Regions from separate parts of the Streptomyces sp. NPDC029674 genome, predicted to be linked through region 3. Evidence: riboswitches for the same ligand, from Rfam matches in the RefSeq annotation. Region 3 holds a riboswitch; each other region holds the start of a gene.
The links. A riboswitch is a leader RNA that binds a small molecule or an ion and turns the genes downstream of it on or off. The one in region 3 is predicted to bind cobalamin.
Positions count from the first base shown of each region.

Region 1 (7,076 bases), on a different contig from region 3:
CTGTTCGGCGAAGTACTGCACCATGTCGTTGCGCTCGGGCTCGCCGTGCACCAGGACGTCGATGCCCGCCTTCTCCTGGAAGCGGACGACCTCCTGGATCTCGGCCCTGATGCGCTCCTCGTACCCGGCGCCGTCGATCCGTCCGGCCCGCAGATCGGCGCGGGCCGTCCGCAGTTCCCCGGTCTGCGGGAAGGAGCCGATGGTCGTCGTGGGCAGCAGCGGGAGGCCGAGGGCGGCGCGCTGGGCCGCCGTCCGTTCCGGGTACGGCTGCGAGCGCCGTGCGTCGGCGTCGGTGACGGCCCCGGTGCGGGCGCGGACGGCCGGATCCCGGGTGATGGGGGAGGCCGCCCGCGATGCCAGGTCGGCGCGGTTCGCCGCGAGTTGGGAGGAGATCGTGTGGGTGCCCCTGGCCAGGCCCCGGGCGAGGGTCACGATCTCGGTGGTCTTCTGGCGGGCGAAGGCGAGCCAGCGCAGGATCTGCGGCTCGATGTCCCGTTCGAGGGCCGTGTCGATGGGGACGTGGAGGAGGGAGCAGGAGGCGGCGACGTCGACCCGGTCGGCGAGACCGAGCAGGGTGCCGAGCGTGGCCAGCGACTTCTCCAGGTCGTTGACCCAGATGTTGCGGCCGTTGACGACACCGGCGACCAGCCGCTTGCCGGGCAGTCCGCCCACGGCCGCGAGCGCGTCGAGGTTGGCGGCGGCCGCCTCGGTGAAGTCGAGGGCGAGCCCTTCGACCGGCGCCTTGGCGAGCACCGGCAGGGCATCGCCGAGCCGGTCGAAGTAGGAGGCGACGAGCAGCTTGGGGCGGTCGGTGAGGGCGCCCAGGTCACGGTAGGCGCGCTCGGCGGCGTTCAGTTCGGCCGGTGTGCGGTCCTGGACGAGGGCGGGCTCATCGAGCTGGACCCACTCGGCGCCCGCCGCGCGCAGGTCCGCGAGCACCTCGGCGTACACCGGCAGGAGCCGGTCGAGGAGGGTCAGCGGGTCGAAGCCGGCGGCCACCCCGGGCGCCGGCTTCGACAGGAGCAGGTAGGTGACGGGACCGACGAGGACGGGCCGGGCCGGCAGACCGAGCGCCCGCGCCTCCTTGAACTCGCCGACCTGCTTGCCGGAGTCGGCGCCGAACACCGTCCTCGGCCCCAACTCGGGCACCAGGTAGTGGTAGTTGGTGTCGAACCACTTCGTCATCTCCAGCGGCGCCACGTCCTGCGTGCCGCGCGCCATCGCGAAGTAGCCGTCGAGCGGGTCCGCGTCGACCGCGGCGCGGTGCCGCTCGGGGACGGCGCCGACCATGACGGTGGTGTCCAGGACGTGGTCGTAGTACGAGAAGTCGCCGGTCGGCACTTCGCCGATGCCGGCCTCCGCGAGGTCCCGCCAGTTGGCGCGGCGGAGGTCGGCGGCGGCGGTACGGAGGGCGTCGGCGGTGACGCGGCCCTTCCAGTAACCCTCGATTGCCTTCTTCAGTTCGCGGTTCGCGCCCTGGCGGGGGTAGCCGTACACGGTGGCCCGTGCTGTCGCGGCCGCGGGTGTGGTGGTCACGGAGATCTCCTTCGCGAGATGAATCCCTGAGATCCCGGGGACGGGACGAGAGCGCGAAGGGAAGCACTGACCGGACGGTACGGGTTCGCGCGGAAGCCGCGGTCGTCCGTCCGATGTGTGCGCCGACCCGCCCTCGAGGTCACCGGAATATCCGCGCCCGAAACGGTTCGCGCGCGGACAGCGGGCAGGTCTTCGGACTCGCGGGCACATCCTCCCGGGGGAGGACGCCTACTGGCCGTCGCTTCCCAGGACCGTTCTACGGTCCCAGTGCGTGTGACGGCGGTCGTTCCCGCTCACCGCTGCGGGGCAGTCCCGGATTCCCACCGGGTTCCCTCTTGCGACGCTCCCGTCTGGCGGACGGGGCGAACCAGCTGCACGGGTCACCTTACGGGCCCGGCCGTCGATGGGCCATCAGGGGCGCCAGTACAGCGCCGGGTCGGGATGGTCGACGAAGCCGAGGTTCCGGTAGAGCGGTTCGCCCTCGGGGGATGCGTACAGGTCGACGCGCGAGGCCTCCTGCGCGCGGAACCAGTCGAGCAGGGCTCGCATGATCGCGCGGCTGTGACCGCGTCGGCGGTACGCGGGGTCGGTGACCACGCCGATCACGTGGCCGACCCGGCCGTTGCGGTTGTGGGGGCCGGGGAACCACTGCTCGACGGTGCCGATGCCGCAGGCGGCGAGCCCGTGCTCGCCGTCCACGACGAGGATGCGCGCGGCGTCCGCGGTCAGCTGTTCCTTCAGCACGCGGGCGAGCTCGTGGCGCCAGTCGTCCTCGCCGGGCGAGGGGTTGAAGTACTCCCCGCCGAGGGTCTCGAAGAGCAGGGCCCGCAGGCGCACGAGTTCGGGCAGGTCGGCCTCGACCGCCTTCCGGACGTGGGTGGAGAGCGAGGCGGGTTGATCGGTGGCCTGGGCGGTGGGCTGACTCATGACGATCACTCTCATGTAACGCCCTTGTGCACGACAACCCTTACACGGAAAGGCTGTTGATCGTCGGCGTGGAGCGAGATAGGAAGGCGTCATGACGACTCTCGGCGTGGTGTTCCGTCCCCAGCTTCCCCCCGAGCGCCTGCGCGCCATGGTGCGCACGGCCGAGGAGGCGGGCCTCGACGAGCTGTGGCTCTGGGAGGACTGCTTCCTGGAGAGCGGCATCGCGAGCGCGGCCGCCGCCCTCGCCTGGTCCGAGCGGCTGCGTGTGGGCGTCGGACTGCTGCCCGTGCCGCTGCGGAACGCCGCCCTCACCACGATGGAGGCGGCCACACTGCACCGGCTCTTCCCGGACCGCGTCATGCTCGGCGTCGGGCACGGGGTACAGGACTGGATGGGGCAGGTGGGCGCGCGGGCCGAGTCACCGCTGACCCTGCTGCGCGAGCACCTCGACGCGATGCGCGCCCTGCTGGCCGGCGAACGCGTCACGGTTCGGGGGCGGTACGTCCACCTCGACGGCGTCAAGCTCGACTGGCCGCCCGCGTCGGCCCCCACCGTCTACGCCGGTGCGCGCGGCCCCCGCTCCGTACGGCTCACCGGAGAGGCCGCCGACGGCACCATCCTGGACGCGAGCACGACACCGGAAGGGGTGCGCCGGGCACGTCAACTCATCGCGGAAGGAAGGGAGGCGGCCGGACGCGAAGGGGCGCACCCCGTAGTGGTCTACCTCCTCACCGCGACCGGGCCCGACGCCGAGGCCCGGCTCCGTGCCGAGCAGCGGCGCGAAGGCCTGGACGGGGTCGCCGCACTCGGCGCCGCCGGGGACGCCGAGGACGTGGCGAAAGCCGTCCGGCGGCTCGCCGAGGCGGGCGCCGACACGGTCGTCCTGCAGCCCACCGCGGATGAACCGGACCCCGAGGGATTCATCCGCTTCGTCACGGACGAGGTGCGCCCCCTGGTCAGCCCTTAGGCTCCTGAGCATGGGAAAGACGAACGCTGACGCGGGGCCCCCGGGGGCGGGGGCCGGGGCGCCGGGCGGTGCGCACGGCACCGCGCCCCTGGACCTGAACCAGCTGCGCACGTTCCTGGCGGTCTACCGCTCCGGGTCCTTCACGGCGGCCGCGCGGCTCCTGGGCCTGTCGCAGCCGACGGTCACCGCGCAGATCCGTGCCCTGGAGCGACAGCTCGACCGGGAACTGTTCGAGCGGCTGCCGCGCGGCGCCGCTCCCGCGCCCTTCGCGGACGAGCTGGCGTCCCGCGTCATCGACCCCCTGGACGCCCTCGCGGAGGTCGCGGGCCACGGAGGTGACGGTTCCGCCGAGCCGGTGCACGTGGCGGGCCCCGCGGAGCTCCTCTCCCACTGTGTGCTGCCCCGGCTCGCGCCTCTGGTGGAGAAGGGGGTGCTGCTGCGGATCGCGACCGGACTGACGGAGGAGCTCCTGGAGGAGATGCGTGCGGGCCGCCACGACCTGCTGATCGCCACGACCCGGCCGCGCGGCCGGGCCCTCGCCGCCGTGCCCTTGGCCGACGAGGAGTTCGTCCTGGTCACGTCGGCGGCCTGGGTCGAGCGGATCGGCGGGCCCGCGCGTTTCGCCGCCGACGGGCCCGCGGCGCTGCACGGCGTCCCCCTGGTGGCGTACGCGGAGGATCTGCCCATCGTCCGCCGCTACTGGCGCCACGTCTTCGGCAAGCGGCTGGTCTGCAAGCCCGCCGTCACCATGCCCGACCTGCGCGCGGTCAAGGGCGCCGTCGTCGGCGGCGTCGGCTTCAGCGTGCTGCCGCGCTACCTCTGCCTCGACGAGCTCGCGTCGGGCGCCCTGGTGCTGCTGGCCGATCCGGACGACCCGCCCATCAACACCGGCTACCTCGTGCAGCGGCCGGGCTCCTCGGACAACCCGCACGTCGCCCTGGTCAGGGACCACCTGCTGGAGTCCGCGCGCGGCTGGTAGCGGCGCGTCCGGAGCCCCGCCGCCGGTCAGTCCTCGGGCGGCGCCGGGTCCCGCAGCCGCAGCCCGTTCTCCCAGATTGTGTTGAGCGTCGTGACGAGCCGCTCGTAGGGAATGCGCTGCCCGAGCACGAACACCATGTAGGCCATGCGGCTCACCATCACCGACAGGGCGTGCGCGGTGATCAGCGGATCCAGGCCGGTGTCGGCCTGACCATTCTCCTGGAGGGTCCGGATCAGCTTGGCGTTGCGCCGGGCGAAGGCGTTGCCGCGCTCGATGCGCAGCGCCATGAACTGCTCGTCCACCTGGGCGACTTGCTCGAAGAGCGCCATGAGGCGGGCGTTCTTCTTGTACGCGCGCAAGTATTCGCGGTTCGACGCGTCGATGAGCTCACGGGGATCGGTGATGCCGGTGCGCTCGCGCAGGTGCGGGTGGAGCATCTCCTCCTGTACCTGCTCGACCAGCGCCTGGAAGATCTCTTCCTTGCTGTTGAAGTACGTGTAGAACGACCCGGAGGCGACGTGCGCCGCCTTCGAGATGTCCGTGATGCGGGCGTCCAGATACCCGTCGCGCTCGAAGACCTCGCGCGCGGCGGCGATCAGGGCGTTGCGCGTCCTGACGCCGCGGGCGCTGCGGGGCGTGATCGGTTGCTTCTGACCGCCGTCTGCGGCCGGGGCCTGGGCAGCCACTGCGATCCATTCACTGTCGGTCGAACCTGTACGTATCGGTGGCAGCGGAGGTTATCAGCCGACCGTGGAGAGGAACTCGAGGAGAGCGGCGTTCACGTCGTCGGGCCGCTGCTGCTGGATCCAGTGGCCGGCGCCGTCGAGCACGACGTGGCCGCGCTGGTCGGTCAGCATCAGGTCGAGGTCCTTCGCGGGCATGAACTGCCCGACGGGGTCCTTGGAACCCGTGACGAACAGCGAGGGCTGCGTGACGCGACGGTCGGCCAGGTGCCCGGTGAGCTCCCAGTTGCGGTCCAGATTGCGGTAGTAGTTGAGGCCGCCGGTGAAGCCCGTCCGCTCGAACGTGTCGACGTAGTAGGCGAGTTCCTCGTCGTCGAGCCACGGCGGGGGCGGCGACTGCTCCTCCTCCTGATCGGCCCACCGGGCGGAGTAGATCTCCCTCGCGGTGAGCGTCCTGCGTACGTTCCGGCTCAGGGCCTCGTCCGCGACGCCGGGCTCCTGGAACCACACCATGTAGAAGTCGTCGCCGAGGCGCTTGCGCAGGATCGGCAGCGGCGGCGCCGGAGCCCGCCGCGTCACCGGCACGCTCATCCCGGCCACCGCGCGCACCCGCTCCGGATGGGCCAGGGCCAGCTGCCACACGACCATGGCACCCCAGTCGTGCCCGACGAAGACGGCGTCGTCGGCGCCCACGTCGTCGAGGACCGCGGTCAGGTCGCCGCAGAGCGTCAGGATGTCGTACGCGTCGACGTCGGCGGGGCGCGAGCTCCCGCCGTAACCCCGCATGTCGGGGGCGAGCACGCGGTACCCCGCCTCAGCCAGCGCGAAGACCTGGTGCCGCCAGGAGAACGCCAGCTCGGGGAAGCCGTGGCAGAGCACCACCAAGGGCTTGCCCGGCCGTGCGTCGCCGTGGTCGAAGACGCGGAGGGTGATGTCGCCGGAGGCGACCTCGCGCGTCGCGACCCGCTCCCACTGGGCGGTCGAGATGTGTGTCGTCATGCGCAGAACCTCCGTGCGGCGTTCCAGCTACTGAACTTGACGTTGGGTTCAAACATACAGGGCGCCCCCGCAGCCCTGCCCCGGCGCGAGGGCTGTGGACCGTGAGGGCTTGAACCTGAACCCGGATTCAAATACGTTGACGGAATCCGAGGAGAGCGAAGGTGCGGTCCGATGAGTGACGTGCGTACGCGCAATGCGGTCCTGTTCGACTTCGGCGGCGTACTGACCACCAGCGTGGTCACCGTATTCGAGGAGCTCGGCACGGAACTGGCCGGTGACGCGCGGCTGTTGCTCCGGCTGCTCTCCAGGGACGCGGAGAGCAGCGCGCTGCTCGTGGCGCACGAGGAGGGCCGCATCGGCGAGCGGGAGTTCGAGGACGGCTTCGCGGCACGGCTGCGGGCGCACGGGGCGGTGGTCGAAGGTCCTGGCCTGGTGCGCCGCATCCAGGAGCGGCTGCTCCCGGACCCCGACACGGTCGCTCTGACGGCGAAGCTGCGGGCCGCCGGATACCGGGTCGGGCTGCTCTCCAACTCCCTCGGCGACCACTGCTACGACGGCTTCGACCTGCCCGCGATGTTCGACGCCGTGACGGTGTCCGGGGACATCGGAGTGCGCAAACCGTCACGCCGCGCGTACGCCATCGCCTGCGAGCGCCTCGGCGTGCCCCCCGAGGAGGCCGTGATGGTGGACGATCTGCCGCAGAACATCGCGGCGGCGGAGCGGCTCGGCATCGCCGGGGTCGTGCACCGGGACGCGGCCACGACGGAGGCGGAGCTGGCACGCCTCCTCGGGCCGCCGGCCACCGGCGCGTGAACCGAGCCCAGACCCGGACCAAGACGTGCGGGACCACAACCGTTGGAGGACGAAGCGTGTTCGACGTGACCGACAGGGCCAAGGAGTACCAGGAGCGGCTGCTCGCCTTCATGGACGAGCACGTCTACCCCGCCGAGGCGGTGTACGAGGCACAGATGGCGGAGTCGGGCGA
Region 1 covers NZ_JBJDPY010000004.1:128,746-135,821, forward strand. The annotation lists gene metE (5-methyltetrahydropteroyltriglutamate--homocysteine S-methyltransferase) at 1-1,536, opposite strand, end outside; cobalamin riboswitch at 1,702-1,923, opposite strand; gene ACI2L3_RS11035 (GNAT family N-acetyltransferase) at 1,948-2,463, opposite strand; gene ACI2L3_RS11040 (LLM class flavin-dependent oxidoreductase) at 2,555-3,430, shown strand; gene ACI2L3_RS11045 (LysR family transcriptional regulator) at 3,441-4,409, shown strand; gene ACI2L3_RS11050 (TetR/AcrR family transcriptional regulator) at 4,436-5,095, opposite strand; gene ACI2L3_RS11055 (alpha/beta fold hydrolase) at 5,150-6,091, opposite strand; gene ACI2L3_RS11060 (HAD family hydrolase) at 6,263-6,904, shown strand; gene ACI2L3_RS11065 (acyl-CoA dehydrogenase family protein) at 7,015-7,076, shown strand, end outside.
Region 1: linked by a shared signal. The riboswitch ahead of metE (5-methyltetrahydropteroyltriglutamate--homocysteine S-methyltransferase) and the one ahead of ACI2L3_RS20030 (ABC transporter substrate-binding protein) in region 3 are both predicted to bind cobalamin.

Region 2 (7,076 bases), on a different contig from region 3:
CGGTTCAAGAACATCGACGACGAAGAGGTCGAGCACGGCGAGGAGGAGCACGAGGAGGGCAACAAGGCTCTCCTGGCGCTGCTCGAGGTCGAGGACGTCGGCTCGGACGAGTGGGACGAGAAGCTGGAGGAGCTCATCGAGGCCGTCAACCACCACACGGACGAGGAGGAGCGCACCATCCTCAACGGCGCCCGCGAGAACGTGCCCATGGAACGGCGCGAGGAACTCGGCTCGGCCTTCCTCAAGGAGCGCGAGAAGCAACTCTCCGCGCACTGCGGCAACGCGGACAACATCCGCCGCATCCTCAAGGGCTGATTCCGGGACACCGATGCCGATGGGGGCGAGCAGCGCCGGGCGCTGCTCGCCCCCATCGGCATGTGCGGGGAAGGTCCACAAGGCGGAGCGGAAGCTGAGAAAGGCGCCAAGGACGCGCACCGGCGGGTGAGCTTGTCACCCAACTGCCAAGAGTTCGGGCGCGGATACGCACGTGTGCATGTAGTGCACCGCAGAATCGTGCACTACGTTGCCCGAACCCTTTTCGAGCGCCCCCTCATGCCCCACTCCCACCCTCACCCCCGCTTCCTCCCTCCCCGCAGGAGAATCCTCATGCGCATGCCCGCCCCGCGCCGCACAGTGGCGGCCCTCGCCGCCGTCACGGGAATCGCCGCTCTCGGTCTCGGCGCCGGCCCCGCGGCCGCCACCGACACCCGGGACCCGTTGCGCTACGTCGCCCTCGGCGACAGCTACAGCGCCGGTTCGGGCGTGCTGCCCCTCGACACGCGGGCGCCTCTCCTCTGCGCCCGCACGTCGCTGAACTACCCGCACCTCATCGCCGCCTCGTCCGGCGCCCGGCTCACCGACGTGACCTGTGGCGGCGCGCAGACGAAACACTTCACCACGTCGCAGTACCCGGGCGTGGCCCCGCAGTTCGACGCGCTGAAGAGCGACACGGAGCTGGTGACGCTCACCATCGGCGGCAACGACAACAACACGTTCATCAACGCGATCCTCTCCTGCGGCAGCGCGGGCGTCCTCTCCGGCGGCAAGGGCAGTCCGTGCAAGGACCAGTACGGCGACATGTTCAAGGACCAGATCGAGACGAAGACGTACCCGGCGATCAAGGCGTCCCTCAACGAGATCAGGAACAGATCACCGAAGGCGAGGATCGCGATCCTCGGCTACCCGTGGATCACCCCCGCGAAGGCCGTGCCCGGCTGCTTCGCCAAGCTGCCCATCGCGGACGGCGACGTCCCCTACCTCCGTGACGTGCAGACGCACTTGAACGGCGCGGCGCAGCGGGCCGCCACCGAGACCGGCACGACGTTCGTCGACCTGGCCGCCGCGTCCGACGCGCACGACGCCTGTCAGCCCGTGGGCCGGCGCTGGATCGAGCCGGTCCTCTTCGGCACGAACTTCGTGCCCGTGCATCCCAACGCCCTCGGCGAGGCGGGGATGGCCACGGAGGCGGCCAAGGCGCTGAAGCTCTCCTGACCGGACGCCCGGCGCACGGGCCGGGGGCGGGGGCTGCGATCCTGTCCGGGTGACCGTGATCAAGTGGCGTACCAGCAAGAACGGCTCCGCGCGGAGCGACGAGCACCCCTCCGCGCGGCGCTCGGCAGACACCTCGCGCCGCCGACGCACGCGCACCGGTCGGGGTGGCGCGCCGCTCCTCGCCCTTCTCGTCGGAGCCCTCCTCGCCGGATGCGTCGGATGCTCGACCGCCGGGTCCGGCGGACCGGGTGACTCCGGCGGATCCGGCCGCGACGAGGTGCGGCAGCCTCCTGTCGACGCGGCCTTCGACTACCAGCTGGGCGGCCCGTACGCGCCACCGTCGAAGGTGCGCGCCGTCTCGCGCGACCGCACCGCCGACCCCGCCCCGGGCCGCTACAACATCTGCTACGTCAACGCCTTCCAGGCCCAGCCGGGCAAGGCGGCCGCGCGCTGGTGGCAGCGCGAGCACAGCACTCTTCTGCTGCGTGACGAGGAGGGCCACGAGGTCGTCGACGAGGACTGGCAGGAACCCCTGCTCGACATCTCGACGGAGAAGAAGCGCGCGGCGCTCGCGGAGATCGTCGGGAAGTGGATCGACGGCTGCGCGGAGGCCGGTTTCGACGCGGTGGAGCCCGACAACCTCGACTCCTACGAACGCTCGGACGGCCTGCTCACCACCGGTGACGCGGCCGCCTTCGCCCGGCTCCTGGCCCGGCGCGCCCACAGCGAGGGGCTGGCCATCGCCCAGAAGAACACCACCGACCTGCTCGACCACCGCGAGCGGATCGGCTTCGACTTCGCCGTGACCGAGGAGTGCGCGCGCTACAAGGAGTGCCCGGACTTCGTGTCCGCGTACGACGGGAAGGTCTTCGACATCGAGTACGTGACGAAGGACTTCGACACCGCCTGCCAGACGTGGGGCAAGGAGCTGTCCGTCACGCTGCGCGACCGCGACGTCCGGCCCGCGGGCGAGGACGGCTACGTGTACCGGCACTGCTGAGAGTCCGGGCCGGGGGCCCCGGCAGCCATGGCCGCCAACTCCTCCGCGGTACGCGGCTCTTGCGCCGCCTCCGCCGCCAGGCCGTACGTGCGCAGCAGCTCGCCGACGGCGATCCCCCACGGCAGGTGCAGCCCGGCCTCCGCCAGGAGGTCGCGCCGGGCCAGCGTCTCGGCCACCGGCCCGGTCCGCACCCCGGAGGGCGTGAGCAGCGCCGCGTCGTCGGCCCAGCGCAGGGCCAGGTCGACGTCGTGGGTCGCCATCACGACGGTCGTCCCGGTGTCCCGCAGGCCTTGCAGGGTGTCGAGGAGGCGTTCCTGGCCGTCGGGGTCGAGGCCCGCGGTCGGCTCGTCGAGGATGAGCACGCGGGGGCGCATCGCCACGGCTCCGGCGATGGCGGTCCGCTTGCGCTGGCCGTAGGAGAGCAGATGGGTGGGCCGGTCGGCGAGCGCGACGATGTCGAGTGCGGCGAGCGCCTCGGCGACCCGGGCCCGGACCTCGGCGTCGGGCAGGCCGAGGTTCAGCGGGCCGAAGGAGACGTCCTGTCCGACCGAGGCGGCGAACAGCTGGTCGTCCGGGTCCTGCACGACCAGCTGCACGGTGGTCCGCAGCCGGGTCAGGCCCTTGCGGTTGTACGTCACGGGGACGCCCTCGACGGTCAGCTCGCCCGCGGCGGGCCGCAGTCCGCCGCTGAGCAGCCGCATGAGGGTGGTCTTGCCGCTGCCGTTGCGGCCGAGCAGGGCGAGGGCGCGGCCCTCGACGACGTCGAAGTCCAGGCCGCTGAGCACGGTGGGCCCGTCCTCGTACGCGTAGGACACCGCGCGCAGAGCGACCACGGGTTCGCTCACGGCGCTCGTGCCGCTGCCGGCGCTCATGGTGCTCATGGGAGGAACCTTTCCAGTACGAGGGTCAGAGCCACCAGGCCCACGAGCAGTGCCGCGCCCGCGGCCAGGAAGGGCCGGGAGATCCGGGCCTCGGGCACGAGGACGCGCAGGGTGCCGTCGTAGCCGCGCCCGGCGAGCCCGGCCTGCAGCCGGCCCGCCCGGTCGAAGGCCCGCACGAACGCGGTGGCGCCGAGACCGGCGAGGGAGCGCCAGGTCGCGGCGCGGGTGGTGTGGCCGAGCCGGGCGGCCTGCGCCTGCCGGATCCGGCTCATGGAGTCCAGGAGCAGGAAGCTCATCCGGTACGTGACGAGTGCCACGTCCACGACCGGCGCGGGCACCCCCGCCTTCACCAGGCGGGGCAGCAGGTCCGACATCGGCGTGGTGAACGCGAACAGGAGCACGCCGAGCGAGGCGGCGGAGGTCCGCAGGAGCAGACCCCCCGCGCGCGCAGGACCGCCGTCCGCGAACGCCACGAACCCGCCGGGACCGCCGACTTGGACGAGCAGGGTCAGCGCCCCGGTCACGCAGAAGCCGAGCGGCACGCGGTAGGCGCGCCACAGTTTGCCGGGCTCCACGCCCGCCGGGCCGAGCAGCAGCACCAGCGCGGTGACCAGCACCAGGACGGCGCCCGGCCAGGGCGGCAGCGAGATGGCCAGGGCGGTGAGGCCGAGGCCCAGCACGGCCTTGTCCACGGGGTGCCGGCGGCGCCAGCGGCTGCTGTGCGCCGCCGCGTCGATGGGCAGCACGCCGGGTCAGTCCTGCCCGATGTCGGACGGCACTTCTTCCGCCCGCGCCTGTTCCGCGCGTGCCTGCTCGGCGCGTGCCTGTTCCGCGCCCTGGCGGCGTCCCTTGCGCAGCCCGAAGTAGTACGCGAGGACGCCCGCGCCGATGGCCGCCTGGAGGGCGAAGAGTGCCGACTCGACCTCGCCGGACGGGGGTTCGTACAGCGGCGAGAACCACGGTTCGTAGTCCGGCTTCAGCTCGGTGATCGCCGTCTCGGCCTGGGCGTCGGCCCCCGCGAACGGCTCTTCCTCGTCGTCGCCGAGGCCGAGCGCCAGGGGCAGCACCGCGAGCGCGGCGACGATGAGGAGCAGCAGTGTGTTGATCTTCGCGTTCCGGCTCATCAGGCACTGGCCCCCGTCTGCGTCTCGGTCGTCGTGGTGGTCCCCTTGCGCTGCGGCAGTACGCCGAGGCGGGTGAGCTCGCCCTTGCTCGACTGCACGAGCAGGCGCATCACCAGGACGGTGAGCAGGCCTTCGCTGACCGCGAGGGGAATCTGGGTGACGGCGAAGATGCCGCCGAACTTGCCCAGGGCGCCCAGGAACCCGCTGCCGGGGTCGGGGAACGCCAGGGCCAGCTGGACGCTGGTGACGCAGTACGTGGTCAGGTCGGCGACGAACGCCCCGAAGAACACGGTGACCATGAGCGGCACGTCGTACCGCCTGAGGAGCCGGTAGACCGCGTAGCCCGCCCAGGGGCCGATGATCGCCATGGAGAAGACGTTGGCGCCCAGGGTGGTGAGTCCGCCGTGGGCGAGCAGCAGCGCCTGGAAGAGCAGGGTGATGGTGCCGAGCACCGTCATGATCGGCGGCCGGAACAGGATCGCCCCGAGCCCGGTCCCCGTCGGATGCGAGCAACTGCCCGTCACCGAAGGGATTTTCAACGCGGAAAGGACAAACGTGAAGGCCCCGGAGGCGCCGAGGAGCAGCGTGCTCTCCGGGTGTTCCTTGACCTCACGGGTCAGGGAGCGGACTCCGTGGACGACGAACGGCGCGGACGCTACGCCCCAGGCGATCGCGTGCGCCGGCGGGAGGAAACCCTCGGCTATGTGCATGGCTCAGCAGACCCTCTCCAGCACCTCGTGGATGGACAACGTGCCTTGGCCGGTCTCCTGGCTGACGGGTCGTACCGACCGGACTCCGCCTTCCCGGGTACGTGCGTACCCAGTGGCTGCCGCGAGGGCTGGAGCCGGACTTCCCGATCACAGTGGCGAGGGCCGCACCGGCATCACACCGGATTTCCCGAGCACCAAGGCGTGGTGACACTAGTGCGCAACTGATCTGCCTGACAACTTGCACGGCGGTCACGGCGGTGGCACACCCGAGCGCACACCACCACCGCGTACGCCCCTGCTCAGAGGCCGCCCGGCCGTCCGGCCCGCCCGGTCAGAAGAACTCGTCGAGCAGCCGGTAGAAGGCCAGCTTCCGGTCGTCGATCACGTCGGCCCCGGCTGCCGTCCGCTCCTCGTACCGCCGCAGGAACCGTTCGGCGTGCGCCGGTCCGAACCAGGGGTCCTCCTCGTGCGTCAGCTCCCGCAGCGCAATGGCGAGGTCGGTGTGCCGGTCCGCCCGGCCGAGCCGGACGACGTCGATGACTCCGGTGACGCGGCAGGTCGTCGGGTCGAGCAGGACGTTCTCCGGGGTGAGGTCGCCGTGGGCGACCACCGGGTCCTCCGCCGCCGGGCGGGTGCGGTGCAGTTCGTCGAGGAGGTGCTGCCCGGACCAGCCGGCGCGTTCGTCGTCGAGGTCGTCCAGGTCGATGAGATCGTCGGCGACGTTGCGTGCGGCCTGCTCCATGGTGACCGTCAGGCCGCGGTCGAACGGGCAGTCCGCCAGGGGCAGTCCGTGCAGGGCCGCGGCGAGGTCGGCGAGCGATTCCGCCACCGCGAACCGCTGTTCCGGAGGCCACTCGTCGGCGGCCGGCCTGCCGGGCACCGCCTCGGTCACCAGCCACGCCAGGCGGTCGTCGGCGCCGCGCTCGACGATGCGCGGCACGGGGATGCCCCGGCCGGCCAGCCAGGCGAGGCGGTCGGCCTCGCCCGCGAGTTCGGAGGGCGAGCCGTCGTGGGGGACGGGGGCCGTCTTCACGTACAACTCGGGTTCGGCGGCTCCGGCTCCGGCTCCGGTGAGGTGGTGCACCTCGGCGGCCGATGCGCCGTCCGTCGCGGAAGTCCATCGGTACGCGGCGTACCTCCGCCGCAGATCGCTGCTCATGATCGGCATCATGGCAGGCGGCTCCCTGCGGCCCCCACCCGATATTTCCGGCCGTTCTAGGCCCGGCCGGGCGGCGGAGGGGGCTTCGGCGCTCCGCGCGGGGCTGCGATCTTCGCGTACGCGGGCGCGGAGTCCCCGGAGGCCGTGTCGGCGGCCGGGGTGCGGGCCACGTCGTTCGGCGGCAGCAGCGCGTCGCGGTGGGCGCCGGGGTCCCAGCCGGTCTCCACGACCCGCTTCTGGACGACGATCGCGCCGAGCAGGACGGCCGCGCCGATCAGCAGCATCAGGACGATTCCGCCGGTCTCCCCCGTCTTGGCCGCGTAGCCGACGAGCGTGCCGAACCAGCCGAAGTCGGCGTCGCCGAAGGTCGTGTTCTCCTCGCCGAAGGCGCCGAGGACCTTCAGGAGCAGCGCGGGCAGGAAGGTGATGAGGACGCCGTTGACGAAGGCGCCGAGTGCCGCGCCGCGGCGGCCGCCGGTCGCGTTGCCGTAGACACCGGCCGCGCCGCCGGTGAAGAAGTGCGGGACCAGGCCGGGCAGCACGAGGGCGAGCCCGAAGGCCGGGTGGAAGATCCAGGCGAGCAGGCCGAGGCTGACGAGGCCGCCGACGAAGCTGCAGATGAAGCCGACGAGGACGGCGTTCTGCGCGTACGGGAAGACGATGGGCGCGTCGAGGGAGGGCACCGCGCCGGGCACGAGTCTCCGGGCGATG
Region 2 covers NZ_JBJDPY010000013.1:110,120-117,195, reverse strand. The annotation lists gene ACI2L3_RS28605 (hemerythrin domain-containing protein) at 1-315, shown strand, start outside; gene ACI2L3_RS28600 (SGNH/GDSL hydrolase family protein) at 607-1,491, shown strand; gene ACI2L3_RS28595 (endo alpha-1,4 polygalactosaminidase) at 1,541-2,491, shown strand; gene ACI2L3_RS28590 (energy-coupling factor ABC transporter ATP-binding protein) at 2,470-3,336, opposite strand; gene cbiQ (cobalt ECF transporter T component CbiQ) at 3,369-4,118, opposite strand; gene ACI2L3_RS28580 (energy-coupling factor ABC transporter substrate-binding protein) at 4,125-4,496, opposite strand; gene ACI2L3_RS28575 (energy-coupling factor ABC transporter permease) at 4,496-5,206, opposite strand; cobalamin riboswitch at 5,236-5,420, opposite strand; gene ACI2L3_RS28570 (APH(3') family aminoglycoside O-phosphotransferase) at 5,538-6,368, opposite strand; gene ACI2L3_RS28565 (PTS ascorbate transporter subunit IIC) at 6,422-7,076, opposite strand, start outside.
Region 2: linked by a shared signal. The riboswitch ahead of ACI2L3_RS28575 (energy-coupling factor ABC transporter permease) and the one ahead of ACI2L3_RS20030 (ABC transporter substrate-binding protein) in region 3 are both predicted to bind cobalamin.

Region 3 (7,076 bases):
GGTGGACGACGTGGACTCCGAACACCGGCGCCTCGTGGTGGAGGCCGGGCTGGCCGAGGTGCTTCCGCTGCGTACGGAGGAGTTCGGCCAGCGCCACTTCATCGTCGCCGCGCCCGACGGCGTGCTGATCGACGTCATCACCGTCGTACCGCCCAGCGAGGAGTTCGCCGCTCAGTACGCCGGTGCCTGAAGAGGACGCGTTCAGGGGGAATCGAGCGGGACCGGGCGGTAGTGCGTCGTCAGGCGGTTCGTGGCGTCCAGGACGTGGAAGGCGACCGCCGGGGGCAGGTCGCGGTGGACGTGGTGGGCGGGGTGGGACTGGGCCTCCCAGGGGAGGCGCAGCGTGGAGACCACGCCCGGGGCCACCAGGAGGGGGCGGTTCGCGAACGTCGCCGCCGCGGGCGTGTGGGCGTGGCCCGCCAGGAAGGCGGTGACGTTGGGGTGGCGTGACGTCAGGGCGGCCAGGCGGTGCTCGTCGAGCTGGCGGATGCCGTCCACGTAGGGCGTGTTGAGTGGGATCGGTGGGTGGTGGAAGCCGATCAGGACGGGGCGTTCGGGCGGGGTGTCGGTGAGGAGGGCGGACAGCCAGTCCAGGGTCTCGTCCTCGAGGCGGCCGTGGTCCTCGCCGGGGACCGAGGTGTCGCACAGGGCCAGGGTGAAGCGGTCCGTGATGTGTGCGGTGTTGACCGGGGCCGTGCTCGCGGGCTCGCCCAGCAGGTGTTCGCGGTACGCGCGGCGCTCGTCGTGATTGCCGGGGCAGGTCAGCAGGGGGTGCCGGGTGGACAGGAGCTTGCGGGCCGCCTCGTACTCGGACGGGGTCGCGTGGTCGGCGATGTCGCCGGTGGCGATGACGGCGTCGAGGTCGTACGGGAGGTCGTTCAAGTACGTCATGACCGCCCGGGTACGGGCGATGCTGCGTCCGCCGTCCTCTTCGCGGGTGTCGATGTGGGTGTCGCTCAGGTGCGCGATCACCGATATCGGTGCTGTCGTCGGCACGGCCGGTGTCTCTGGCATCGCTGCGGGCCTTCCTTCTCGCGGTTCCTCAAGGGCCACTTGGCACCCTTCGGTGAACCTATGGGCGCCGGTGGAGCCGTGTTAAGGGCCATTCGTACGCCTCTGGCCTGGGCGCCGCCCCCGCCCCCGCCCCTCAGCCCCGCAGAAACCGCACCGAAGGCCGCCCGCCCTCCGGCCCGCTCCCGGAGTCGTCGTCCTCCCCCGGCGTCACCACCGCCCGCACCCCGTACACCTCCGCGATCAGCTTCTCCGTGATGACCTCCGCCGGGGTGCCCGCCGCGTACGCCATGCCCTCCTTGAGGACCAGCAGGTGGTCGCAGAACATGGCCGCCAGGTTGAGGTCGTGCAGCGCGATCACGCTGGTCACGGGGAGCTCCGCCACGAGGGACAGCAGGTCCAGCTGGTGCTGGATGTCGAGGTGGTTGGTGGGCTCGTCGAGGAGGAGTTCGCGGGGTTCCTGCGCGAGGGCGCGGGCGATCTGGACGCGCTGGCGCTCGCCGCCGGAGAGCGTGTGCCAGGCCTGGGCGGCGCGTTCGGTGAGCCCGGTGCGGGCGAGGGCCTCGCGTACGGCCCGCTCGTCGTGGGGCGTGGGGGTCGACCACGCGCGGCGGTGCGGGATACGGCCCAGACGTACGACATCCCGTACGGTCAACTCGACCTGCGTGGACGCGTGTTGCTCGACCACGGCGATCCGGCGCGCCACCTCGCGGCGGCCCGTGTCGGGCAGCGGGCGGCCGTCCAGGGTGACCACTCCGGAGGCGGGGGCGAGGACGCCCGCGAGGAGGCGCAGGAGCGTGGACTTGCCGGACCCGTTGGGGCCGAGGAGTCCCACCATGGCGCCGTCGGGCGGGGCGAGGCTGACGCCGTCGACGACGAGGCGTCCGCCCGCCTCCCGGCAGACGCGGTCGGCGCGGAGGCCCGTGGCACCGGCATCGGTACCGGCACCGGGAAGGAGCACGTCGTACGTCATGACGTCCTCCGCGTCCGGTACAGCACCGCCACGAACGCCGGTACGCCGATGAGTGAGGTCACCACGCCGACCGGGACCTCCTGGGGGTCCAGGGCCGTGCGGGCCAGCGTGTCCACCCAGACCAGGAAGACCGCGCCGGCGAGCGCCGTGACCGGGAGCAGCCGGGCGTGGCCGGAGCCGACGACCGCGCGGGCCGCGTGCGGCAGGACGAGGCCGACGAAGCCGATGGCGCCCGCCGAGCTGACCAGGGCCGCGGTGAGCAGAGCGGTCGTGCAGAGCAGGACGAGCCGCGTGCGGGCCACCCGGACACCCAGCGCCGCCGCGGCCTCCGGGCCGAACGCGAAGGCGTCGAGCGTGCGGGCGTGGCCGAGGCAGACGGCGAGCGCCACCGCGAGCACGGCCCCGCACAGCCAGACGTCCGTCCAGCCGATCCCGCTGAGCGAGCCGAGGAGCCAGAAGAGGATGCCGCGGGTGGTCTCCGCGTCGCCCGCCGTGAGGACGACGAACGACGTGAGCGCGGAGAACAGCTGCATGGCCGCCACGCCGGACAGCACGACGCGGTCCGTCGTGTCGCCCAGCGTGTGGCTGAGGAGCAGGACCAGCGCGAAGGAGCAGAGCGCGCCCGCGAAGGCGCCCGCGGAGACCGACACCACTCCCCCGCCGACGCCGAGGACGACGACCGCGACCGCTCCCGTGGACGCCCCGGACGAGACCCCGAGCACGAACGGGTCGGCGAGGGGGTTGCGGAGCAGGGACTGCATGACCGCCCCGCAGACCGCGAGGCCCGCGCCGCACACCGCGGCGAGCAGGGTGCGCGGCATCCGCAGGTTCCAGACGATGCCGTCCCTGATCGGGGTGAGCGGGCTGTCGCCCCAGCCGAGGTGGGCGGCGACCGTCGCCCATACGTCCGGCACGGAGATGTCCGCCGGGCCGATGGTGACGGCCACGGAGACGGACAGGACGAGCGCGGCGGCTCCGGCCAGCCACAGCAGCCCGTGCCGCACCCCCTTCCAGACGGGGGTGGGCGCTGGGGCGAGTACGGGTGCCGCCTCCGTCACTTGACGAGCCCGAACTTCCGCAGCCCTGCCGCGACCTGCTCGATGCCGTCGACCGTGCGGATCGTGGGGTTCATGGCCTGGCCGCTGAGCAGCACGTACCGCTTCTTCTTCACGGCGGTCAGGTTCTTGGTCGCCGGGTTGGTCTCCAGGAACTTGATCTTCGCGGCCGCGCTCTCGGCCGACTGCGACTTGCGGGTGAGGTCGCCGATGACGAGGACGTCGGGGTCGCGGTCGGCGACGGTCTCCCAGTTGATCTGGGGCCATTCCTCACGCGTGTCGTCGAAGACGTTCTTCGCGCCGAGCTCGCGGGTGATGATGCCGGGCGCGCCGCAGCAGCCCGCCATGTACGGGGCGTCGGAGTTGGCGAACCAGTACAGGAGCGTGGTGTCGGAGGCGGCGGCCTTGTCGATGTCCCGCGTCGCCTTCGTGACGCGGCGCTTCAGGTCGGCGATCAGTTTCTCGCCGCGCTTCTCGACGTGGAACACCTTCGCCAGGTCGCGCACCTCGCCGTAGACGGTGTCCATGGTGAGGGTCTTGAGGCGTTTGCCGTCGCCGGCGCCGTCGTTGTCCTTGCCCGCGCAGTCGGTGGGCGAGACGTAGACGGGGACCCCGAGTTCAGTGAACTTCGCGCGGTCGGCGACGCCGCCCTTGCCGACCGTGTAGAGGAAGGAGGCGCTGACGAAGTCCGGCTCCTTGGCGAGGACCTTCTCCAGCGACGGGTAGCGGTCGGCGAGCCGCTCCACCTTCGCGTTGGCCTTCTCCAGGCTCTTCGGGACCGGGTCGGTCCAGGTGCCGGTGCCCGCCATGCGGTCGGCGAGGCCGAGGGTGAGGAGGATCTCCGTGGAACCCTGGTCGAGGGAGACGGCCCGCTGCGGCGGCGCGTCGACCTTCGCGTCCTTGCCGCAGGCGGTGACCGTGACGGGGTAGCCGTCGGCCTTCCCGCCCCCGGACTTCCGTGCGGAGCCGGAGCCGTCGCCGCACGCGGTGAGTGCGAGCACGCAGGTGCAGAGCAGGGCGGATATACGGGCTGTCGAGGACACGCGATCCCTTGGGTGTCACGGCTCATACGCGGAGCCTGGCCTGCGTCACGACCTCCGTCGCCCGGTGTGCGAGCGGAGGCGCCAGCAGGTCTTCGGACTCGGGATCGGCCGGGCGGGGCGCCTTCCCGGGCGTCCGGAGACACCCAGTGGCCGTGGCCCCGCCCGTCCCCCTCACCGCTGCGCGTCAGTTCCGGATTCGCACCGGATTCCCTGGCCCAGGTGTGGGTTTGACTGGCTTGCGCAAGTTATCACGCGTCTTCAAGGGGCCGGTCCGGGCCTCGGCCCGGTCCGGTCCTCAGCCCGCTCCGGGCCTCGGCTCGCCGCGGTAGGTCCCGAAGGACCAGCGGTTTCCCTCGGGGTCCGCGATGCCGAACTCGCGGCTGCCGTACGGCTTGTCCTCGATCTCACGGGTGATCTTCACGCCGGCCTCGGTGAGGCGGGCGTACAGGGCGTCCACGTGGTCGGTGACGACGTAGGCGCCGGACGTGCCCGGCTCTCCGCAGGCCTCGGCGGCCGACTCGGGGTCGTACGAGCCGAGCATGATGCCGCCGCCCTCGGGCCAGTCGAGCTGGGCGTGGGCGACGCGGCCGCCGTCCTCGTAGACGGCGGTGCGCAGGAAGCCGACGGTGCCGACGAGGAAGTCGATCAGCGCGGGGGCGTCCTGGGCCTGGAGGGCCGGCCAGATGGCGGGGGCGGGTGTCATCTCGAGTGTCGTGTCGGGGGTGGTTTCAGGTGTGGTGTTCATGTCTTCCACTCTTCGCCTCCGCCGTGCGCCCCGGCTTGGATATTCCGGCGCTCTTCGGCCAGCCAGCCGGTGGGGCTCGCCTCCGTGTACTGCCGGAAGTCGCGGACGAGGTGCGAGTGGTCGTAGTAGCCGGTGTCGGCGGCGACCCGGGCGAGGTCCGGCGGACCGCCCGCCGCGACGGAGCGGACCACGGCGTCCTTGGCGTGCTGGAAACGCATCAGGCGGGCGGCCTGTTTGGGGCTGAGCCCGGTCTCCGCGCGGAACAGCGCGGTCAGCCGGCGCTCGCTGAGCGCGACGTGCCGGGACAGGCCGCCGAGGGTGCCCGCGCCCCCGTGCCGGGCCAGCCACGCCCAGGCCTCGGCGACCTCCGGGCGTACGGATCCGGTGGCGCGGTCCGCGGCCGCGCGCCGCCGCAGGTACTCCGACAGGAGGGCGAAGCGGTCCTCCCAGCGGTCGAGGCCGCACAGGCGCTCGCGGATCTCGGCGGCCCGGTCGCCGAGGACGTCGGTGCCGCCGACAACGAGCTGTCCGGCAAGGGCGGCGGCGGGCAGGCCGAGGAGCGGGCGGGCCGCGAGGGGGTGCACGGCGAGCTGGATGCCCGCCTCGTGCTCGGGCTGGACGACGTACGCGGGGCTCTGGTGCAGGCCGCCCACGACGATGTCGGTGCGGGCGGCGTCCGGCCCGGTGGCCTGGTCCGGGGTGCCGCCGGTGGCGATGGGCCCGTCCAGCGAGAAGATCACGGTGAGATACGGGGACGGCAGGCCCCGGTGCAGGGCGGGCCGCTGTCCCGCGGTGCGGTAGCCGACCGCGGAGACGACCATGCCGTCGAGCCGCGGAGCGGCCCTGACGAACTCACGGGAGCCCATGGGTCCAGTATGCGGGGCGGGCCCCGGACGGTCGCACGGTCCCGGACGCCGCGTGGTCCCGGACGCCGCAGGGCCCCCTACCGCTACCCGCCGCCCCCTCCCCCACACCCCCCGCCCCCGGTGACTTCGATCATGGGAAATGAGCGTCCTGGCCCATAGCATTGCGCGCCGCTCCGGACGGGGCCGCGCATCGCTTTCAGGGAACGGCAGGGACGTAGAGACATGGCAGTACGGGCAAAGGGCAAGCTGGCCGTCATCGGTACCACGGGGGCGCTGGCCGCCGCCGTTCTCGCGGGCAGCGCGCTGTGGCCGACGAGCGAGGCGACCGCCGCCGACACCTCGGCGGCCACCGCCCGCGAGCTGTCGCACTGGCCGAAGCCCGTCGCGAAGCAGCTCGGCAAGGTCATCGCCGAGAACGGCCACAAGGGCGCGTACGCCGTGTTCGACGCGGACAACACGACGTACCGCAACGACCTCGAAGAGTCGCTGCTCCCCTTCCTGGAGATGAAGGGCGTCCTCACCCGCAAGACCATGGATCCGTCCCTGAAGCTCAGCCCCTTCAAGGACAAGGCCGGTCACAAGGAGAGCCTCTACAGCTACTACAACCGGCTCTGCGAGGTCGACGACCAGGTCTGCTACCCCTGGGCCGCGCAGATCTTCTCCGGCTTCACGCTGAAGGAGCTCAAGGGGTACGTCGACGAGCTGCTCGCGTACAAGAAGCCGATCCCCGCCGAGTACTACGAGGACGGCAAGCTCACCAAGACCGAGGTGAAGCCGCCGGAGTTCTCGCGCGGCATGCGGCAGCTCTACAAGACGCTGCGCGCGCACGGCATCGAGGTGTACGTGGTCAGCGCGGCCAGCGAGGACCTGGTGCGCATGGTGCTTGCCGACCCGAAGTACGGCTACGGCGTGAAGCCGCAGAACGTCATCGGGGTGTCCATGCAGCTGAAGGACCGCAAGACCGGCGAGGTCACCACGTCCCGCAAGGAGATCGCCGAGGGCCGCTTCGGCGAGAAGGACCGCGCGAAGCTGGCGAAGCGCGAGCTGACGCCGAACCTGTGGGCGCCGCTGACCTGGTACGAGGGCAAGCCCGCGGCGATCAACACGTACATCGACGAGTGGAAGAAGCCGATCCTCGCGGCCGGGGACACGCCGGTCAGCGACGGGCCGATGCTGTTCCACTCCGCCGACGTGGAGCACGGCGGTGTGCGCGTCTGGGTCAACCGCAAGGACTCGTACATGAAGCAGCTCGACGGGATGAAGAAGAAGAACGCCGAGCGGCAGCGCGAGCTGGGGCAGAAGGTGACCGCCGACAAGCGGTGGCTGACGGTCACGCCGGACCAGATCGGCTGACGGCCCATGATGGGGGGCATGTTCTCCTTC
Region 3 covers NZ_JBJDPY010000007.1:434,842-441,917, forward strand. The annotation lists gene ACI2L3_RS20010 (VOC family protein) at 1-190, shown strand, start outside; gene ACI2L3_RS20015 (metallophosphoesterase) at 202-1,014, opposite strand; gene ACI2L3_RS20020 (ABC transporter ATP-binding protein) at 1,148-1,984, opposite strand; gene ACI2L3_RS20025 (FecCD family ABC transporter permease) at 1,981-3,042, opposite strand; gene ACI2L3_RS20030 (ABC transporter substrate-binding protein) at 3,039-4,082, opposite strand; cobalamin riboswitch at 4,148-4,333, opposite strand; gene ACI2L3_RS20035 (VOC family protein) at 4,378-4,827, opposite strand; gene ACI2L3_RS20040 (helix-turn-helix domain-containing protein) at 4,824-5,693, opposite strand; gene ACI2L3_RS20045 (haloacid dehalogenase-like hydrolase) at 5,916-7,046, shown strand; gene ACI2L3_RS20050 (alpha/beta hydrolase) at 7,065-7,076, shown strand, end outside.

Region 4 (7,076 bases), on a different contig from region 3:
GGTCAGCGAGGTCTCGCTGATCGGCATCGCGCTGCTGCTGCTCGCACTCGTCGGCGGGCGCTGGGTCGCCGAGTCGTCCCTCGCGGACACCTTCACGCTGGCACCCTCGACGCTGGTCATCTGGCTGGTGGCGTACGGATTCGTCGCCTCGATCCTGCCGGTGTGGATGCTGCTCGCGCCGCGCGACTATCTCTCCACCTTCATGAAGATCGGCACCATCGTCCTGCTCGCGCTCGGCGTCGTGGTCACGCTGCCCACGCTGAAGATGGACCCGGTGACCGACTTCGCCTCGCGCGGCGACGGGCCCGTATTCGCGGGCTCGCTCTTCCCCTTCGTCTTCATCACCATCGCCTGCGGGGCGCTCTCCGGCTTCCACGCGCTGATCTCCTCGGGCACGACGCCGAAGATGATCCAGAAGGAGACGCAGGTCCGGATGATCGGCTACGGCTCCATGCTGATGGAGTCGTCCGTCGCGGTCATGGCGCTCGTCGCGGCCTCGATCATCGACCCGGGCCTGTACTTCGCGATGAACGCGCCGGCGGGCGTCGTCGGCGACACCGTCCAGGAGGCGTCGAAGGCCGTCGCGGGCTTCGGGTACTCCATCTCGCCGGCCGAACTGGCGCAGGCCGCCAAGAACGTCGAGGAGTCCTCGCTGCTCTCCCGCACCGGCGGCGCGCCCACGCTCGCGGTCGGCGTCTCGGAGATCTTCTCGAAGGTCACCGGCGGCTCGATGCGCGCCTTCTGGTACCACTTCGCGATCATGTTTGAGGCGCTCTTCATCCTGACCGCGCTGGACGCGGGCACGCGCGTGGGCCGCTTCATGCTGCAGGACATGCTCGGGAACGTCTACAAGCCCTTCAAGAGGGTGAGTTGGAAACCTGGACTCATCATCACGAGCGCCCTCGTCACCGGTCTGTGGGGATACTTCCTCTGGGTGGGCGTGCACGAGCCGCTCGGCGGGATCAACCAGCTCTTCCCGATCTTCGGCATCGCCAACCAGCTCCTCGCGGCCGTCGCCCTCGCCGTCTGCACCACGCTGCTCGTCAAGTCCGGGCGCCTCAAGTGGGCCTGGATCACCGGCGTTCCGCTCGCCTGGGACGCGACGGTGACGCTCACCGCGAGCTGGCAGAAGGTGTTCTCCAGCGACCCGCGCGTCGGCTTCTTCCAGCAGCGCGCGAACTACCAGGACGCCATCGACGAGGGCAAGATCCTGCCGCCCGCCAAGACCATGGACGACATGCACACCGTCGTCACCAACTCCACGGTGGACGGCGTCCTTTCGGCGACCCTCGCCCTGCTCATCGTCATCGTGATCGTGGACGCGGCCCGCGTGTGCGTCCGGCACGTCCGCAACCCCGCAGCCTCGCGGCTGAGCGAAGCGCCGTACGTGGAGTCGAAGTTGGCCGCGCCGGCCGGGCTCTTCGCGACCGCGGAGGAGAAGCGGGAGCTCACCCCATGACGTGGGTGTTGCGAGGGCTGCGGTGGATTCGCTGGTACGCACGGGAGTTGACGGACGAGTCGGCGTACGACCGCTATGTGGCTCATTTGCGAAGGGACCATCCGGCCGCAGCCGTCCCCAGCCGCCGCGCATTTGAGCGCATGCGGACAGACCAACAGGAGTCGGACCCGCGACAGGGCTTCCGCTGCTGCTGAGCAGGCACATCGACGGTCCGGTGACTCGTCCGTTATCCGGACAGGGGTTCCATAGATCAAGACTCTCGCTTAGATTTCCCGCACGTTAAGCACGGGATAAGTGAGGGAACGGAGCCGCGCTATGTCAGATGCGCCGGAAGTGAACAGACCGGTCGTCACGCCGGTCCGCGTGGTCATCGCCGTCTGCCTTGTCGCGCCCTTCGTGGCGATGCTGTGGGTGAGCTCCTACGCCAAGATCGAGCCGACCTTCATCGGCATCCCGTTCTTCTACTGGTACCAGATGCTGTGGGTGCTCATCTCCACGGTGCTCACGATGATCGCGTACAAGCTGTGGCAGCGTGACCAGCGCGCCCGCAAGGAAGAGGCGCGGTCATGAACGACGGAGTCAACGGCGTCGCACTCGCCGTCTTCATCTTCTTCTTCCTCGCGGTCACGGTCATGGGCTTCCTGGCCGCCCGCTGGCGCAAGGCCGAGAACGACCAGAGCCTGGACGAATGGGGCCTCGGCGGCCGCTCGTTCGGCACCTGGGTCACCTGGTTCCTGCTCGGCGGCGACCTCTACACCGCGTACACCTTCGTGGCCGTCCCCGCGGCGATCTACGCGGCGGGCGCGGCCGGCTTCTTCGCCGTGCCGTACACGATCCTCGTCTACCCGCTGATCTTCACCTTCCTGCCGCGCCTGTGGTCCGTCTCGCACAAGCACGGCTATGTGACCACCTCCGACTTCGTGCGCGGACGCTTCGGCTCCAAGGGGCTCTCGCTGGCGGTCGCGGTCACCGGCATCCTCGCCACGATGCCGTACATCGCGCTCCAACTGGTCGGCATCCAGGCCGTTCTCGACGTCATGGGCATCGGCGGCGGGCCCGACACCAACTGGTTCATCAAGGACCTGCCGCTGCTGATCGCGTTCGCGGTGCTCGCCGCGTACACCTACTCGTCGGGGTTGCGCGCGCCCGCGCTGATCGCGTTCGTGAAGGACGGCCTGATCTACCTCGTCATCGTCGTCGCGATCATCTACATCCCGATCAAGCTCGGCGGCTTCGACGACGTCTTCGCCAAGGCGGGCGACGCCTTCTCGCAGACCAACCCGGCGACCGACAAGCCGCGCGGCGCGCTCGCGCCGCCGGAGGCCGGTCAGTGGACGTACGCGACGCTGGCGCTCGGCTCGGCCCTCGCGCTCTTCATGTACCCGCACTCGATCACGGCGACGCTCTCCTCCAAGAGCCGCAACGTGATCCGCCGCAACACCACGATCCTGCCCCTGTACTCCCTGATGCTGGGCCTGCTCGCGCTGCTCGGCTTCATGGCGATCGCGGCCGGGGTCAAGGTCGACAACGGCCAGCTCGCGATCCCGCAGCTCTTCGAGGACATGTTCCCCGACTGGTTCACGGGCGTCGCCTTCGCGGCGATCGGCATCGGCGCGCTCGTGCCGGCCGCCATCATGTCCATCGCGGCCGCGAACCTCTTCACCCGGAACATCTACAAGGACTTCCTCAAGCCCGACGCGACGCCCGAGCAGGAGACCAAGGTCTCCAAGCTGGTCTCGCTCATGGTGAAGGTGGGCGCCCTCGTCTTCGTCCTCGGCATGGACAAGACCGTGGCGATCAACTTCCAGCTGCTCGGCGGCATCTGGATCCTGCAGACGATGCCCGCGCTGGTCGGCGGCCTGTTCACCCGGTGGTTCCACCGCTGGGCGCTGCTCGCGGGCTGGGCGGTCGGCATGGTCTACGGCACGCTCGCCGCGTACGGCGTCGCCTCGCCCACGCAGAAGCACTTCGGTGGCTCCTCCGACACGATCCCGGGCATCGGCGAGATCGGCTACATCGGTCTCACCGCGTTCGTCCTGAACGTCGTCGTGACCGTGGTCCTCACCTTCGTCCTGAAGGCGCTGAAGGCCCCCGAGGGCATCGACGAGACGTCGCCGGAGGACTACACGGCGGACGCGGGCGACCCCGGCGTCGTACAGGAACTCCCGAAGGCGACGGCGGGCGCCGGACACTGAACACCGCTCCCCCGCACGTGACATGGGCCGCCGGAAAACCGGCGGCCCATCGTCGTACTCCTGTTGCACACTTCGCCCCATGGACTTCACGATCACCATCAGAGGGGCGCACCCCGAGGAGTACGAGGCGCTCGGCGACCTCACCGCGCAGGCCTATCTCGACGGCGGACACCTGGACTTCGGGGCGGACGACCCCTATCTCGCGGTGCTGCGCGACGTGCCGTCGCGGGCGGCGGCGGCCGAGGTCCTGGTGGCCGCGGCGGACGGGAAGATACTCGGCTGCGTCACCTATGTGCCGGCCGGCGGCCCGATGGCCGACATCGCGCGGGACGGCGAGGCGGAGATCCGCATGCTGGCCGTCTCCCCCGGGACGCGCGGCCGGGGCGTGGGCGAGACGCTCGTACGGGAGTGCGTGCGGCGCGCCGCGGAGGCGGGTCGCGGCGCGCTCGTCCTGTCCACGCAGACGTCCATGCACGCCGCCCACCGGCTGTACGAGCGCCTCGGTTTCGTGCGGACGCCCGAGCGCGACTGGAGGCCGATCGAGACGGTGCCGCTGCTGGCGTACGCGCTGAAGCTCTAGCCGCAAGCCCCCTGGGCCGACACAAGATGTGGGCCCGCTTCAGGAGCGCGGCACAAGATGTATGCTCGTGCTCGCTGTCGCCGCAGGGGAATCCGGTGCAAGTCCGGAACTGTCCCGCAACGGTAGACGTGTACGCATTTGTCGTACGCGGAGTCCGAAGACCTGCCGGCAGTGCACCCGAGCCGTCCGGCCCGGGTGCCGACCGTCCGGGCCTCGTGGAATGGGCCGGTGGACGCGGTACGCCGCCCTGCCCGGGTGCGCCCGTGTGTGCCATCCCCTCCCCCAGGCCCAGAGCCGAGCGAGGGAGAGCTCCACGTGACCATCGCGCCTGCCGAACCTGCGTCAGCGCGGGCACCGCAGCCCACCGACAGCACCGAGGGTGCCGAAGGCACCGACGGACCGGGTGCCGTACTGCTGCGCACCCTGACCGACCTCACCGCCGACCTCCCCGACACCGACCCCGGCCGGGTCGCCGCCGCGGCGCTGCGGGGCCGGTCGGCCCGGGCCGACGAGGCGGAGCTGCGGGAGCTGGCGACCGAGGCGGCCGCGGGGCTCATCTCCGAGGACCCGGCGTACTCCCGGCTCGCCGCGCGGCTGCTCAGCCTCTCCATCGCCACCGAGGCCGCGTCGCAGGGCGTGCGCTCCTTCACCGAGTCGATCGCCGTCGGCCACCGCGAGGGCCTGATCGCCGACCGCACGGCGTCCTTCGTGACGGAGCACGCGGCCCGGCTCGACGCGCTCGTGGACGCCGCGCTCGCCGACGGCGCCGACTTCCGCTTCGGCTACTTCGGCCTGCGCACCCTGCACAGCCGCTATCTGCTGCGCCACCCCATCACCCGGCAGGTCATCGAGACGCCGCAGCACTTCATGCTGCGCGTCGCGAGCGGCCTCGCCGAGGATGGGAGCGCCCGCGCCGTCGACGAAGTCGCCGCGCTCTACGGCCTGATGAGCCGCCTGGACTACCTGCCGTCCTCGCCGACGCTCTTCAACTCCGGCACCCGCCACCCGCAGATGTCGTCCTGCTACCTCCTCGACTCCCCGCTGGACGAGCTCGACTCGATCTACGACCGCTACCACCAGGTCGCGCGGCTCTCGAAGCACGCGGGCGGCATCGGCCTCTCGTACTCCCGGATCCGCTCCCGGGGTTCGCTGATCCGCGGCACGAACGGGCACTCCAACGGCATCGTGCCGTTCCTGAAGACGCTGGACGCCTCGGTCGCCGCCGTGAACCAGGGCGGGCGGCGCAAGGGCGCGGCCGCGGTCTACCTGGAGACGTGGCACTCCGACATCGAGGAGTTCCTGGAGCTGCGCGACAACACGGGTGAGGACCAGCGGCGCACGCACAACCTCAACCTCGCGCACTGGATCCCCGACGAGTTCATGCGCCGGGTCGCCGCCGACCAGCCGTGGTCGCTGTTCTCGCCGTCCGACGTGCCCGAGCTCGTCGACCTGTGGGGCGAGGAGTTCGACGCCGCGTACCGGAAGGCGGAGGCCGCCGGGCTCGCGAAGAAGACGATGTCGGCCCGCGACCTGTACGGCCGCATGATGCGCACCCTCGCGCAGACCGGCAACGGCTGGATGACGTTCAAGGACGCCGCCAACCGCACCGCCAACCAGACCGCCGAGCCCGGCCACACCGTGCACTCCTCGAACCTCTGCACGGAGATCCTGGAGGTGACGGACGACGGGGAGACCGCCGTCTGCAACCTGGGGTCCGTGAACCTCGGCGCCTTCGTACGCGACGGGGACATCGACTGGGAGCGGCTCGACGACACCGTCCGCACCGCCGTCACCTTCCTCGACCGCGTCGTCGACATCAACTTCTACCCGACCGAGCAGGCCGGCCGCTCCAACGCCAAGTGGCGTCCGGTGGGCCTCGGCGCGATGGGCCTCCAGGACGTCTTCTTCCAGCTGAAGCTGGACTTCGACTCCCCCGAGGCGCGCGCGCTCTCCACCCGGATCGCCGAGCGGATCATGCTCGCCGCGTACGAGGCGTCCGCGGACCTGGCCGAACGGAACGGTCCGCTCCCGGCCTGGGAGAAGACCCGCACCGCGCGCGGCGTCCTGCACCCCGACCACTACGGCGTCGAGCTGACCTGGCCGGAGCGGTGGGCGGCGCTGCGCGCACGTATCGCCGCCACCGGCATGCGCAACTCGCTGCTGCTCGCCATCGCGCCGACCGCGACCATCGCCTCCATCGCCGGTGTCTACGAGTGCATCGAGCCGCAGGTCTCCAACCTCTTCAAGCGCGAGACGCTGTCCGGTGAGTTCCTCCAGGTCAACGCCTATCTCGTGGAGGAGCTGAAGCGGCTGGGCGTCTGGGACGCGAAGACCCGGGAGGCGCTGCGCGAGGCCAACGGCTCGGTGCAGGGCTTCGACTGGATCCCCGAGGACGTCCGCGCGCTGTACCGCACGGCGTGGGAGATCCCGCAGCGCGGCCTGATCGACATGGCCGCCGCCCGCACCCCGTTCCTCGACCAGGCGCAGTCGCTCAACCTCTTCCTGGAGACGCCGACCATCGGCAAGCTCTCCTCGATGTACGCGTACGCCTGGCAGCGGGGCCTGAAGACCACGTACTACCTGCGCTCGCGCCCCGCGACGCGCATCGCCCGCGCGGCCGGCGGCTCCGGCGCCGCGGCCACCGCCCCCGTCCCCGCGCAGGTCACGGCCGAAGACGCCGTCGCCTGCTCCCTGGAAAACCCCGAGTCCTGCGAGGCCTGCCAGTAATGAGCTCCACCACGAACAGCGAGAAGAACCTCCTCGACCCGGGCTTCGAGCTGACCCTGCGCCCCATGCGCTACCCGGACTTCTACGAGCGCTACCGGGACGCGATCAAGAACAC
Region 4 covers NZ_JBJDPY010000009.1:138,631-145,706, reverse strand. The annotation lists gene ACI2L3_RS22580 (carbon starvation CstA family protein) at 1-1,459, shown strand, start outside; gene ACI2L3_RS22575 (CstA-like transporter-associated (seleno)protein) at 1,456-1,653, shown strand; gene ACI2L3_RS22570 (DUF3311 domain-containing protein) at 1,775-2,029, shown strand; gene mctP (monocarboxylate uptake permease MctP) at 2,026-3,654, shown strand; gene ACI2L3_RS22560 (GNAT family N-acetyltransferase) at 3,734-4,234, shown strand; cobalamin riboswitch at 4,283-4,419, shown strand; gene ACI2L3_RS22555 (ribonucleoside-diphosphate reductase subunit alpha) at 4,550-6,961, shown strand; gene ACI2L3_RS22550 (ribonucleotide-diphosphate reductase subunit beta) at 6,961-7,076, shown strand, end outside.
Region 4: linked by a shared signal. The riboswitch ahead of ACI2L3_RS22555 (ribonucleoside-diphosphate reductase subunit alpha) and the one ahead of ACI2L3_RS20030 (ABC transporter substrate-binding protein) in region 3 are both predicted to bind cobalamin.